2 linked regions of the Amorphoplanes digitatis genome follow. The protein of the gene in region 1 interacts with the protein of each later gene in a pairwise test. Links are inferred from orthologs where the notes say so. Each region holds a gene or a part of one and is shown on either strand. Other genes may lie near its edges.

Region 1 (5,014 bases):
TCGGCGGGCCAGGCGCTCCGGGTCGAGAATGATGACGCTCTTGCCGTCGAGCCGCAGCCAGGCGCGGGACGCGAAGTCCGCGAGCGCCTTGTTGACCGTCTCCCGCGAGGCGCCGACGAGCTGCGCCAGCTCCTCCTGGGTCAGGTCGTGCGTGACCCGCAGGACGCCGCCGTCCCGGGTGCCGAACCGGCCCGCCATCTGGAGCAGGTTCTTCGCCACCCGGCCGGGCACGTCGGTGAAGATCAGGTCCGCGAGCGCGTCGTTCGTCCGGCGCAGCCTGCGGGCGAGCACCCGCAGCAACTGCTCGGCGATCTCCGGCCGGTTGTTCAACCACGGGCGCAGCGACGACTTCTTCAGTCGCGCCAGGCGCGTGTCGGTTACCGCGGTGGCAGTCGCCGTCCGCGGACCGGGGTCGAACAGCGACAGCTCACCGAGCATGTCCGACGGACCCATGATCGAGACCAGGTTCTGCCGTCCGTCCGCCGCTCGGCGACCAAGCTTGATCTTGCCGGAGAGAACGATGTAAAGGCTGTCACCCGCCTCGCCCTCATTGAAGACGATGTCGCCCTTGCGGAACTCGATCGTCTCCATCTCCTTGGCGAGCGCCTCGGCAGCCTCCGGGTCAACGCCCTGGAAGATCCCGCTGCGAGCCAGTACCTCATCCATCGCTGTACCTCCGACTACGCGTTTTCGCCGCGCACGATCAGTCTAGGCGCACGCGGGCCTCAACCGGGCGGGCACCCCTCAATCAAGATCTCGCAGCGTAACCGGTCGCGCCGCCCGGGTCCGAAGAATCGTCGCTCCCGGTGAGCAATGACCGGCCGTTCGATGGTCGCCCCCGCCCGCCAGCCGACGGTATCGTTCCCGTCGATGAATGCCCAGCCCCCGCGGCGCGGTCTGTTCGGCCGCCCGATTCTCACCGTGACCATCGCCGCCGCCGTCCTCGCGAGCGCGGCACTCGGCGGCGTAGCCCTTGCGGATCGTGGATCCGGAGAGGTCGCCGCCCCGGTCTGGAAGGTCCCCCCGTCCTCGGCCCCCGCCTCGGCGCCCGCCAAGGCCCCCGACACGGAATCCGCGGCGGTCGGTGAGTCGATCACGTTCTCGGCGACCGGCGACATCATCATGGGCAGCGCGCCGAACAAGCTGCCGGCCGGCGACGGCGAGGGCTTCTTCGACTCGGTGAAGGAGGCCCTGAAGTCCGACCTGGTGATGGGCAACCTCGAGCAGCCACTCACCGACGACACCGGCACCTCCAAGTGCGGCACGCCGCCGAGCGACAACTGCTACGCGTTCCGCTCGCCGCCCGCGTACGCCGAGCACCTGGTCGACGCCGGCTTCGAGCTGATGAACACGGCGAACAACCACTCCAAGGACTTCGGCACCCAGGGCTACCGGAACACCGTCGCGGCGCTCGAGAAGGCCGGGCTCAAGCACACCGGCGCGCAGGACCAGATCACCGTCACCGAGGTCAAGGGCGTGCGGGTCGCGGTCGTGGGCTTCTCGCCGTACGCGGGAGCGAACAACCTGAACGACCTGGACGCGGCGCGAGCCGTGATCAAGGAGGCCGCGGGCCAGGCCGACGTCGTCGTGGTGCAGGTGCACATGGGCGCCGAGGGCTCGGACAAGGGCCACGTGAAACCGGGCAACGAGATCTTCTTCCACGAGAACCGGGGCGATCCGATCAAGTTCTCCCACGCGGTCATCGACGCCGGCGCGGACGTGGTCGTCGGGCACGGGCCGCACGTGCTGCGCGGCATGGAGTTCTACAAGGGCAAACTGATCGCTTACAGCCTCGGCAACTTCGCGGGCGGCGGCAGGACGCTCAACAGCGGCGGCGTCCTGAAGTACGGCGGCGTCCTGCACGTCTCGCTGACCCGGGAGGGCGAGTTCGCCGGCGGCAGGTTCCTGTCGACCTTCATGAACTCGGCCGGCAAGCCGGTCCGGGACAGCGAGAACGAGCGCGGCCTCGCCCGCGTCCGCGACCTCACGGCGGCCGACTTCGGTGACACCGCCGCGACCATCGGTGAGGACGGATCCATCGCGCCGCCGAGCTGACGGGTACATGACCCGATGCGGTCGGTGGTGCGACGTACTCTTGCTCGCGTGAGCCGTCCTGTCATCGCCGCCCCCGCCGGTGCGGCCCTGCTCGCCCGGTCGGCAAAGCGCTTCGCGAACGAGACCCCGATCGGACGTAAACGCCGGGCCCGCAAGATGGCCAGAGAGCTGGCCGAGGCGCACCCCGACGCGCACTGCGAGCTCGACTTCGAGACGCCGCTGCAACTCGCGGTCGCGACGATCCTGTCGGCGCAGTGCACGGACAAGAAGGTCAACGAGGTCACCCCGACCGTCTTCGCCAAGTATGTGACCGCGGCCGACTACGCCGCCGCGGACCGCGGCCGGCTCGAGGAGATCCTCCGGCCGACCGGCTTCTTCCGGGCGAAGACCGACTCACTGATCAAGCTGGGCCAGGCGCTGATCGAGCGCCACGACGGCGAGCTGCCCGGCACGCTGGACCAGCTGGTCGCGCTGCCGGGCATCGGCCGCAAGACGGCCAACGTCATCCTCGGCAACGCCTTCGACGTACCGGGCATCACGGTCGACACCCACTTCCGGCGGCTGGTCAACCGCTTCGGCTGGGTGGACGAGGAGGACCCGGTCAAGATCGAATTCCTGGTCGCCGACCTGGTCGAGAAGCGCGACTGGACCATGCTGTCGCACCGGATCATCTTCCACGGGCGCCGGGTCTGCCACGCGCGCAAGCCGGCCTGCGGCGCGTGCACCCTGGCGAAGCTCTGCCCCTCCTACGGCACCGGACCGACCGAGGCGGCGCCGGCGGCGAAGCTGCTCAAGGGCCCGCGCGCCCGGGACCTGGCCGCGCACGCGGGCGTCGACCCCGGGCTGGTGCCGGCCGCGGCCATCACGACGCCGGAAGCGCCGTGAGCCGAGCCCGGAGCCGGCCTGCGCGGTGGCTCACGCCGCCCCTGGCGCTGCTGCTCGCCGCGTGCACGGCGACGGAGGCACCGCCGCGGCAGGACGACGAGGGCACGGCATCACCCTTCGCCGCCTGCGCGGCGCTCACCAAGCCACCGTCTCCGTCCGGGACCGCCCCTTCCGCGACCGGCCCTTCCGGGACCGCCCCTTCCGTAACTGCCCCTTCCGCGAGCGGCCCGTCTGCGGCCGCCCCGGCCGCCGCCGCCCCGGCCGTCGCTGCGGACCTTCCGCCGGTTTCCCTGCCCTGTTTCACGGGTGGGGAGAGCTTTGCGCTCGCGGGGCTGCGCGGGCCGGCCGTGATCAGCCTGTGGGCCTCGTGGTGTCCGCCGTGCCGCGAGGAGCTGCCGTTGATGCAGGAGCTCGCCGACCTGACGGCCGGGCGCCTGCACGTGGTCGGCGTCGACACCCGCGACAGCCGGGACGCCGGCGCCTCGTTCGCCGCGGGCCGGGGGCTGTCGTTCCCGACGCTGTTCGACCCGGACCAGAAGCTGCTCACCGGGCTCGGCAAGGTCAACCTGCCGGTCACCGTCTTCGTCGGCGCGGACGGCCGTCGTTTCGTCTACGCCGGCAAGGCCCTCGACCGGCCGGCCCTCGGCGACCTGGTGCGCGAACACACCGGTGTGACGGTGACCGGGTGAGCAATTCCCAACCAGAGGATTCCGGGGCGTCGACCGCTGCCGGGAGCCGCCGACCGGGCCACGGTGACAAAGGCTCGCTGATCGAGCGCCCGGAAGGACTACCCGGTTGGTGGGAGCCGCTGCTGACCCGGGCCTACTCCGCGCGTACCGAGGACTTCACCCCGCTGCGCACTCCGGCCAGCGGCGGGCGGGCGAGCGCTGTGCTGGTGCTGCTGGGGGAGGACCGCCCCGGCGAGCCCGACCTGCTGGTGCTCCAGCGGGCCGCGACCATGCGCAACCACGCCGGCCAGCCCGCCTTCCCGGGCGGCGCGGCCGACCCGGCGGATCGGGACCCGGCGGCCACCGCCCTGCGGGAGGCCGACGAGGAGGTCGGCCTCGACCCGGCGAGCGCGACCGTGCTGATGGAGCTGCCCGAGCTCTACATCCCGGTCAGCCGGTTCGTGGTGACACCCGTGCTGGCCTGGTGGCACGCGCCGCACCCGGTGCACCCGCGCGAGCCCGCCGAGGTCGCGCACGTCGCCCGGCTGCCGATCGCCGAGCTGGTCGACCCGGAGAACCGGATCCGGGTACGGCACCCGAGCGGCTGGGTGGGACCCGCCTTCCAGGTACGGGGGATGCTCGTCTGGGGCTTCACCGCCGGCGTCATCTCGGCCCTGCTGGACATGGCGGGCTGGGCCCGGCCGTGGGAGCCCGGCCGGCTCATCAGACTGCCCGATACCCCGGTCGCGGTGCCGTCCGCCTCGGATGAGGTGGTTACGTGACTGTCACTTCTACTCTGAGCGAGTGCATGTGGTCGATGGATTCCTGATCCTGCTCATGCTGGTCTTCGCCATCAGCGGCTACCGGCAGGGTTTCGTCATCGGGGCGCTCTCCTTCGGGGGCTTCTTCAGTGGTGCCCTGATCGGCCTCCAGGTCGGCCCGCTGATCGCCAACCAGTTCACCGACGACACCGTGCGGCTGGTCGTCTCGCTGGTCTCGATATTCGCTCTGGCCGTGCTCGGCCAGACCCTGGCGGGCTGGCTGGGCACCAGGCTGCGCCACTCGATCTCGAGCCCGCCGCTACAGCGGCTGGACGACGCGGGCGGCGCGGTGGTCTCGCTGGTGGCCGTGCTGCTCGTCGCGTGGCTGATCGCCGTGCCGCTGGGCTCGACGCCGTTCCCGGCCATCAACAAGCAGGTGCGCAGCAGCGCCGTGCTGAACGGCATCAACACGCTGATGCCGGAGCAGGCGCAGGCGCTCTCGGCCGGCCTTCGCGAGTCGCTCAACACCAACGGCTTCCCGGACGTCTTCGGCGGCCTGGCCCGCACCAACGCCCGCGAGGTCGCGGCGCCGGATCCGGCGCTGGCGAAGTCGCAGGTGGTCGTCAACTCCCGGCGTTCGGTGAT
Region 2 (4,936 bases), 7.1 Mb from region 1 along the record:
GGCCACGTACCCGGACGCGACGCCGGTGACGACCGCCGTGCACAGCACCGCGCCGAGCACCAGGCCGAGCGCCTGCGGCATGCCGATCCAGCCGGAGACCGCACCGCGCTGGCCGACCGGCACCCGGTCCGGAACCGCGGAGGTCAGCGTGGCCAGCATCATGTTGAGCCCGACCTGGGTGCCCGCCCAGCCGAGCGCCACGCCCGCGATGTTCTGCTGCCCGGACAGGGCAAGCAGCGACAGGCAGGAGATGGCGGCGCCGGCCAGCGTCCACACGTGCCGGCGCCCGTACACCCGGCCGCCGATCCGCAGCCGGGTCCGGTCGGAGAGCGCGCCCGCCGCCGGGTTGACGATGATCGCGACAAGCGCGCCCAGCGCGGTCACACAGCCCAGCGCCGCCTCTTTGCCGACGATGCCGATCTCGGTGATCTGCTCGGGCAGCAGCACCTGCACGGGCGTGAAGAACGCCATCCAGAGGCCGAGGTTCGCGGCGAAGAGCAGGCCGACCCAGGAGCGCCGTACCGGCACCGTCGGTTCGGCCAGCGCGGCCGGCGTGCCCTGCGTGACGCTCATGGCACCCCCGGGGAGAACGCGAAAGATCCTCGGACCCTAAGGGATGGGAACGGAAAAGGGGAGCCCACCCGGGGCTCCCCTTTTTCTCGGCCGTTCGATCAGCTGTCGCCGCCGGTCTCGCCCACCGGGGCGGCCGTGACGTCGTCGATCGCGTACTTCTTCGCGGCCTCCACCGGAACGTGCATCGGCACCTTGCCGCGCAGCGCCAGCTGGCGCAGCGTCGCCACCGTGATCGACTCCGCGTCGACGTGGAAGTGGCGGCGCAGCGCGTGCCGGGTGTCGCTCATGCCGAAGCCGTCCGTGCCCAGCGACGTGTAGTCGTTCGGCACCCAGCGGCTGATCAGGTCGGGCACGGCCCGCATCCAGTCGCTGACCGCGACGACCGGGCCCTCGGTGCCCTCGAGCTTGGTCTGGATGTACGGCCTGCGCGGCTGGTCGCCCGGGTTGAGCAGGTTGTGCTCCTCGGTCGCCATGGCGTCGCGGCGCAGCTCCGTCCAGGACGTCACCGACCACACGTCCGCGGCGACGCCCCAGTCCTGCGCCAGCAGCTGCTGCGCCTTGAGCGCCCACTGCACGCCCGTGCCGGAGGCGAGGAGCTGCGCCTTCGGGCCGGTCGCCTCGGGCGCCGGCGAGTATCGGTAGATGCCCTTGAGCAGGCCCTCGACGTCGACCTCGGCCGGCTCGGCCGGCTGGAGGATCGGCTCGTTGTAGATCGTCAGGTAGTAGAAGACGTTCTCCTGCTGCTCGCCGTACATCCGGTGCAGGCCGTTCTCGACGATGTGCGCGATCTCGAACGCGAACGCCGGGTCGTAGGCGACCACGGCCGGGTTCGTCGCCGCGATCAGCAGCGAGTGCCCGTCCTCGTGCTGAAGGCCCTCGCCGTTGAGCGTGGTCCGCCCGGCGGTCGCGCCGAGCAGGAAGCCACGGGTCATCTGGTCCGCGGCCGCCCACAGCTCGTCGGCGGTGCGCTGGAAGCCGAACATCGAGTAGAAGATGTAGAGCGGGATCATCGGCTCGTCGTGCGTCGCGTACGAGGTGCCGGCCGCGATGAAGCTGGCGGTCGAGCCGGCCTCGTTGATGCCCTCGTGCAGGATCTGGCCGTTCGTCGCTTCCTTGTAGGAGAGGAAGAGCTCCCGGTCGACCGACGTGTACGTCTGGCCGTGCGGTGAGTAGATCTTCTTCGTCGGGAAGAGCGAGTCCATGCCGAACGTGCGCGCCTCGTCCGGGATGATCGGCACCCAGCGGGAGCCGAACTCCTTGTCGCGCATCAGGTCCTTGAGCAGGCGGACGAAGGCCATCGTGGTGGCGACCTTCTGCTTGCCCGAGCCGCGCTTGACGTCGCCGAAGGTCTTCGAGTCCGGGATCGCCAGCGACTTGTGCTTGGTGCGCCGGGTCGGCACGAAGCCGCCGAGCTCCTTGCGGCGCTCCAGCATGTACTGCAGCTCGTCGGACTTCTCACCGGGGTGGAAGTACGGCGGCAGGTACGGGTTCTCCTCGAGCTTGGAGTCCGGGATGTCCAGGTAGAGCCGGTCCCGGAACTGCTTGAGGTCGTCCAGGGTCAGCTTCTTCATCTGGTGCGTGGCGTTGCGGGCCTCGAAGTGCGAGCCGAGGGTCCAGCCCTTGATCGTCTTGGCGAGGATCACGGTGGGCTGGCCGGTGTGCTCGGTGGCCGCCTTGTAGGCCGCGTACAGCTTCTTGTAGTCGTGGCCGCCGCGCTTGAGGTTCCAGATCTGGTCGTCGGTCATGCCCTCGACCAGCTTGCGGGCGCGCGGGTCCCGGCCGAAGAAGTTCTCCCGTACGTACGCGCCCGATTCGCCCTTGTATGTCTGATAGTCGCCGTCGGGCGTGACGTTCATCAGGTTGACCAGGGCGCCGTCGCTGTCGGCGGCGAGCAGCGGGTCCCACTCGCGGCCCCAGACGACCTTGATGACGTTCCAGCCGGCGCCGCGGAAGAACGCCTCCAGCTCCTGGATGACCTTGCCGTTGCCGCGCACCGGCCCGTCGAGGCGCTGGAGGTTGCAGTTGATGACGAAGGTCAGGTTGTCGAGCTCCTCGCGGGCGGCCAGGCCGATCGCGCCGAGCGACTCGACCTCGTCCATCTCGCCGTCGCCGAGGAAGGCCCAGACGTGCTGGTCGCTGGTGTCCTTGATGCCGCGGTTGTGCAGGTAGCGGTTGTAGCGGGCCTGGTAGATCGCGTTCAGCGGGCCGAGGCCCATGCTGACCGTCGGGAACTCCCAGAAGTTGCTCATCAGGCGCGGGTGCGGGTAGGACGGCAGGCCGCCGCCCGGGTGCGACAACTCCTGGCGGAAGCCGTCCAGGTCGTGCTCGCTGAGCCGGCCCTCGAGGTACGCCCGGGCGTACATGCCCGGCGAGGCGTGGCCCTGGAAGAAGATGTGGTCGCCGCCGCCGGGGTGGTCCTTGCCGCGGAAGAAGTGGTTCATGCCGACCTCGTAGAGGCTGGCGGACGACGCGTAGGTGGAGATGTGGCCGCCGACGCCGATCTCGGGCCGCTGCGCGCGGTGCACCAGCATCGCGGCGTTCCACCGGATGAAGGCACGGATGCGCCGCTCGACGAACTCGTCACCGGGGAACCAGGGCTCGCGCTCGGGCGAGATCGTGTTTATGTAGTCCGTCGACGTCAGGGGCGGGACACCCACCTGTCGCTCCCGGGCCCGTTCGAGCAGTCGCAACATCACGTAGCGTGCGCGCTTGGCGCCGCCGTCGTCGATGACTCCGTCGAGCGACTCGACCCACTCGCTGGTTTCCTCGGGGTCGATGTCCGGAAGCTGGCTCGGCAGGCCGTCGCTGATCACCGGGCGCTTGCGTTCCGTGGCCACAGGCATTCCTCTAGGTCGGTGTCGGGCCGTGCGCTCATCGTGTGAACCGCACGGGAATAGGTCCATCCTGCCCCCTGCCGGTGGCTGGCGTCACGCCTACCGCGCTCGTTCGCGACGCTCGACACAGGTACTGACCAGTAACTTCGTGCCGGTCGGTTCGTATCAGCCCGCGAGGAAGCTGAAGCGGATCTGTCGCTGCGGATTGTCGCCGTTGGGATCGACGAGACAGATCGACTGCCAGGTGCCGAGCGCGATGCGCCCGCCGATGACCGGGAGTGAGGCGTACGGCGCGATCCAGGCGGGCAGCACGTGATCGCGGCCATGCCCGCGCGACCCGTGCCGGTGCCGCCACCGGTCCTCGGCCGGCAGCAGATCGTTGACGGCGGTCAGCAGGTCCTCGTCCGATCCGGCACCGGTCTCGATGATGGCGATCCCGGCGGTGGCGTGCGGCACGAAGACGTGCAGGAGGCCGTCACCGCGCCCGCTGACGAACTGCTCGGCCTCGCCCGTGATGTCCAGGACGGCGGGCCGGTCCCCGGTCCGCACGGTGATCACGGTGGTGTCCATGACGGGACTCTAGGTGAAGAGGTCCAAAGCGAGGAAGAACACGCACACCACCACGAACCAGCAGGCGCATTGCGCGACCCGAATGACCACCGCCATATCGCCGACTCCACCACCGGGCGCGGCCGACCCGCGGCGTTTCCGGCACACCTCACCCCCGGGCCGCAGGTCTTTCGGGTGAAGCGGCACCGCCGCCGGAACCACGCGCGGTGGCGGTGCTCGCCACCGTCGGCAATGCTGGGTCGCGTGACCACCCCGCAAAACCTCGACGAGCGCTTCCGCGACGCCGTCTCGGCCCTCCAGCCGGGCGAGCCGCGGCGAACGCCCGACGAACCGGTCCGCGACGGCACCGCCCTGACCGGCGCCCGGACCAGAGAACTCTTCGACGCCCAGCTCGCCAGCCGGCACCTCGACCTCGCCGCGCGCTGGCTGCGCAGCTTCAACGAGGGCTTCTACACGATCGGGTCGTCCGGCCACGAGGGAAACGCGGCCGTCGCCGCCGCGCTGCGCCCCGACGACCCGGCGCTGCTGCACTACCGCTCCGGCGCGTTCTACTGTGCTCGCGCGTTCCAGGCCGGCCTCGAAGGCGACGAGGAGTCCGAGAAGGACCCACTCATCGAGGCCGCCCGCGACGTCCTGCGGGGCGTGGTCGCCTCGGCCGCCGAGCCGATCGCCGGCGGCCGGCACAAGGTCTTCGGCCGCGCCGACCTACAGATCATCCCGACCACCTCGACGATCGCCTCGCACCTGCCCCGGGCCGTCGGCCTCGCCTTCGGCATCGCCCGGAACCCGCGCGCACCCTGGCCGGACGACGCCCTCGCCGTCGCCTCCTTCGGCGACGCCTCGGTCAACCACGCCAGCGCGACCGCGGCCTTCAACGCGGCCGGCTGGTACGACCACGCCGGCCAGCGGCTCCCGCTGCTGCTGGTCTGCGAGGACAACGGGTACGGAATCAGCGTCCC

The links. The genes of interacting proteins can lie anywhere in the genome.
Region 2: the proteins of nth (region 1) and aceE interact in binary tests that used the Escherichia coli proteins (3 or more experiments, as listed by UniProt). The link is inferred for Amorphoplanes digitatis from one-to-one orthologs.

Annotation. Positions count from the first base shown.
Region 1 is NZ_JACHNH010000001.1:9,593-14,606, forward strand. What follows is about bases 1,267-4,021. They hold nth (endonuclease III), read left to right. Parts: upstream 1,267-2,103; coding sequence 2,104-2,940; downstream 2,941-4,021. Other genes in these bases: BJ971_RS00035 (CapA family protein), read left to right, coding at 1,267-2,055; BJ971_RS41905 (TlpA family protein disulfide reductase), read left to right, coding at 2,937-3,629; BJ971_RS00050 (NUDIX hydrolase), read left to right, coding at 3,710-4,021. Outside these bases: BJ971_RS00030 (Crp/Fnr family transcriptional regulator), read right to left, coding at 1-666; more of BJ971_RS00035, read left to right, coding at 871-1,266; more of BJ971_RS00050, read left to right, coding at 4,022-4,390; BJ971_RS00055 (MarP family serine protease), read left to right, coding at 4,413-5,014. UniProt on the Escherichia coli protein: DNA repair enzyme that has both DNA N-glycosylase activity and AP-lyase activity. The DNA N-glycosylase activity releases various damaged pyrimidines from DNA by cleaving the N-glycosidic bond, leaving an AP (apurinic/apyrimidinic) site.
Region 2 is NZ_JACHNH010000001.1:7,113,345-7,118,280, reverse strand. Bases 472-3,763 are described here. They hold aceE (pyruvate dehydrogenase (acetyl-transferring), homodimeric type), read right to left. Parts: upstream 3,411-3,763; coding sequence 672-3,410; downstream 472-671. Other genes in these bases: BJ971_RS31165 (YjbQ family protein), read right to left, coding at 3,573-3,763; BJ971_RS31175 (MFS transporter), read right to left, coding at 472-573. Outside these bases: more of BJ971_RS31175, read right to left, coding at 1-471; more of BJ971_RS31165, read right to left, coding at 3,764-3,977. UniProt on the Escherichia coli protein: Component of the pyruvate dehydrogenase (PDH) complex, that catalyzes the overall conversion of pyruvate to acetyl-CoA and CO(2).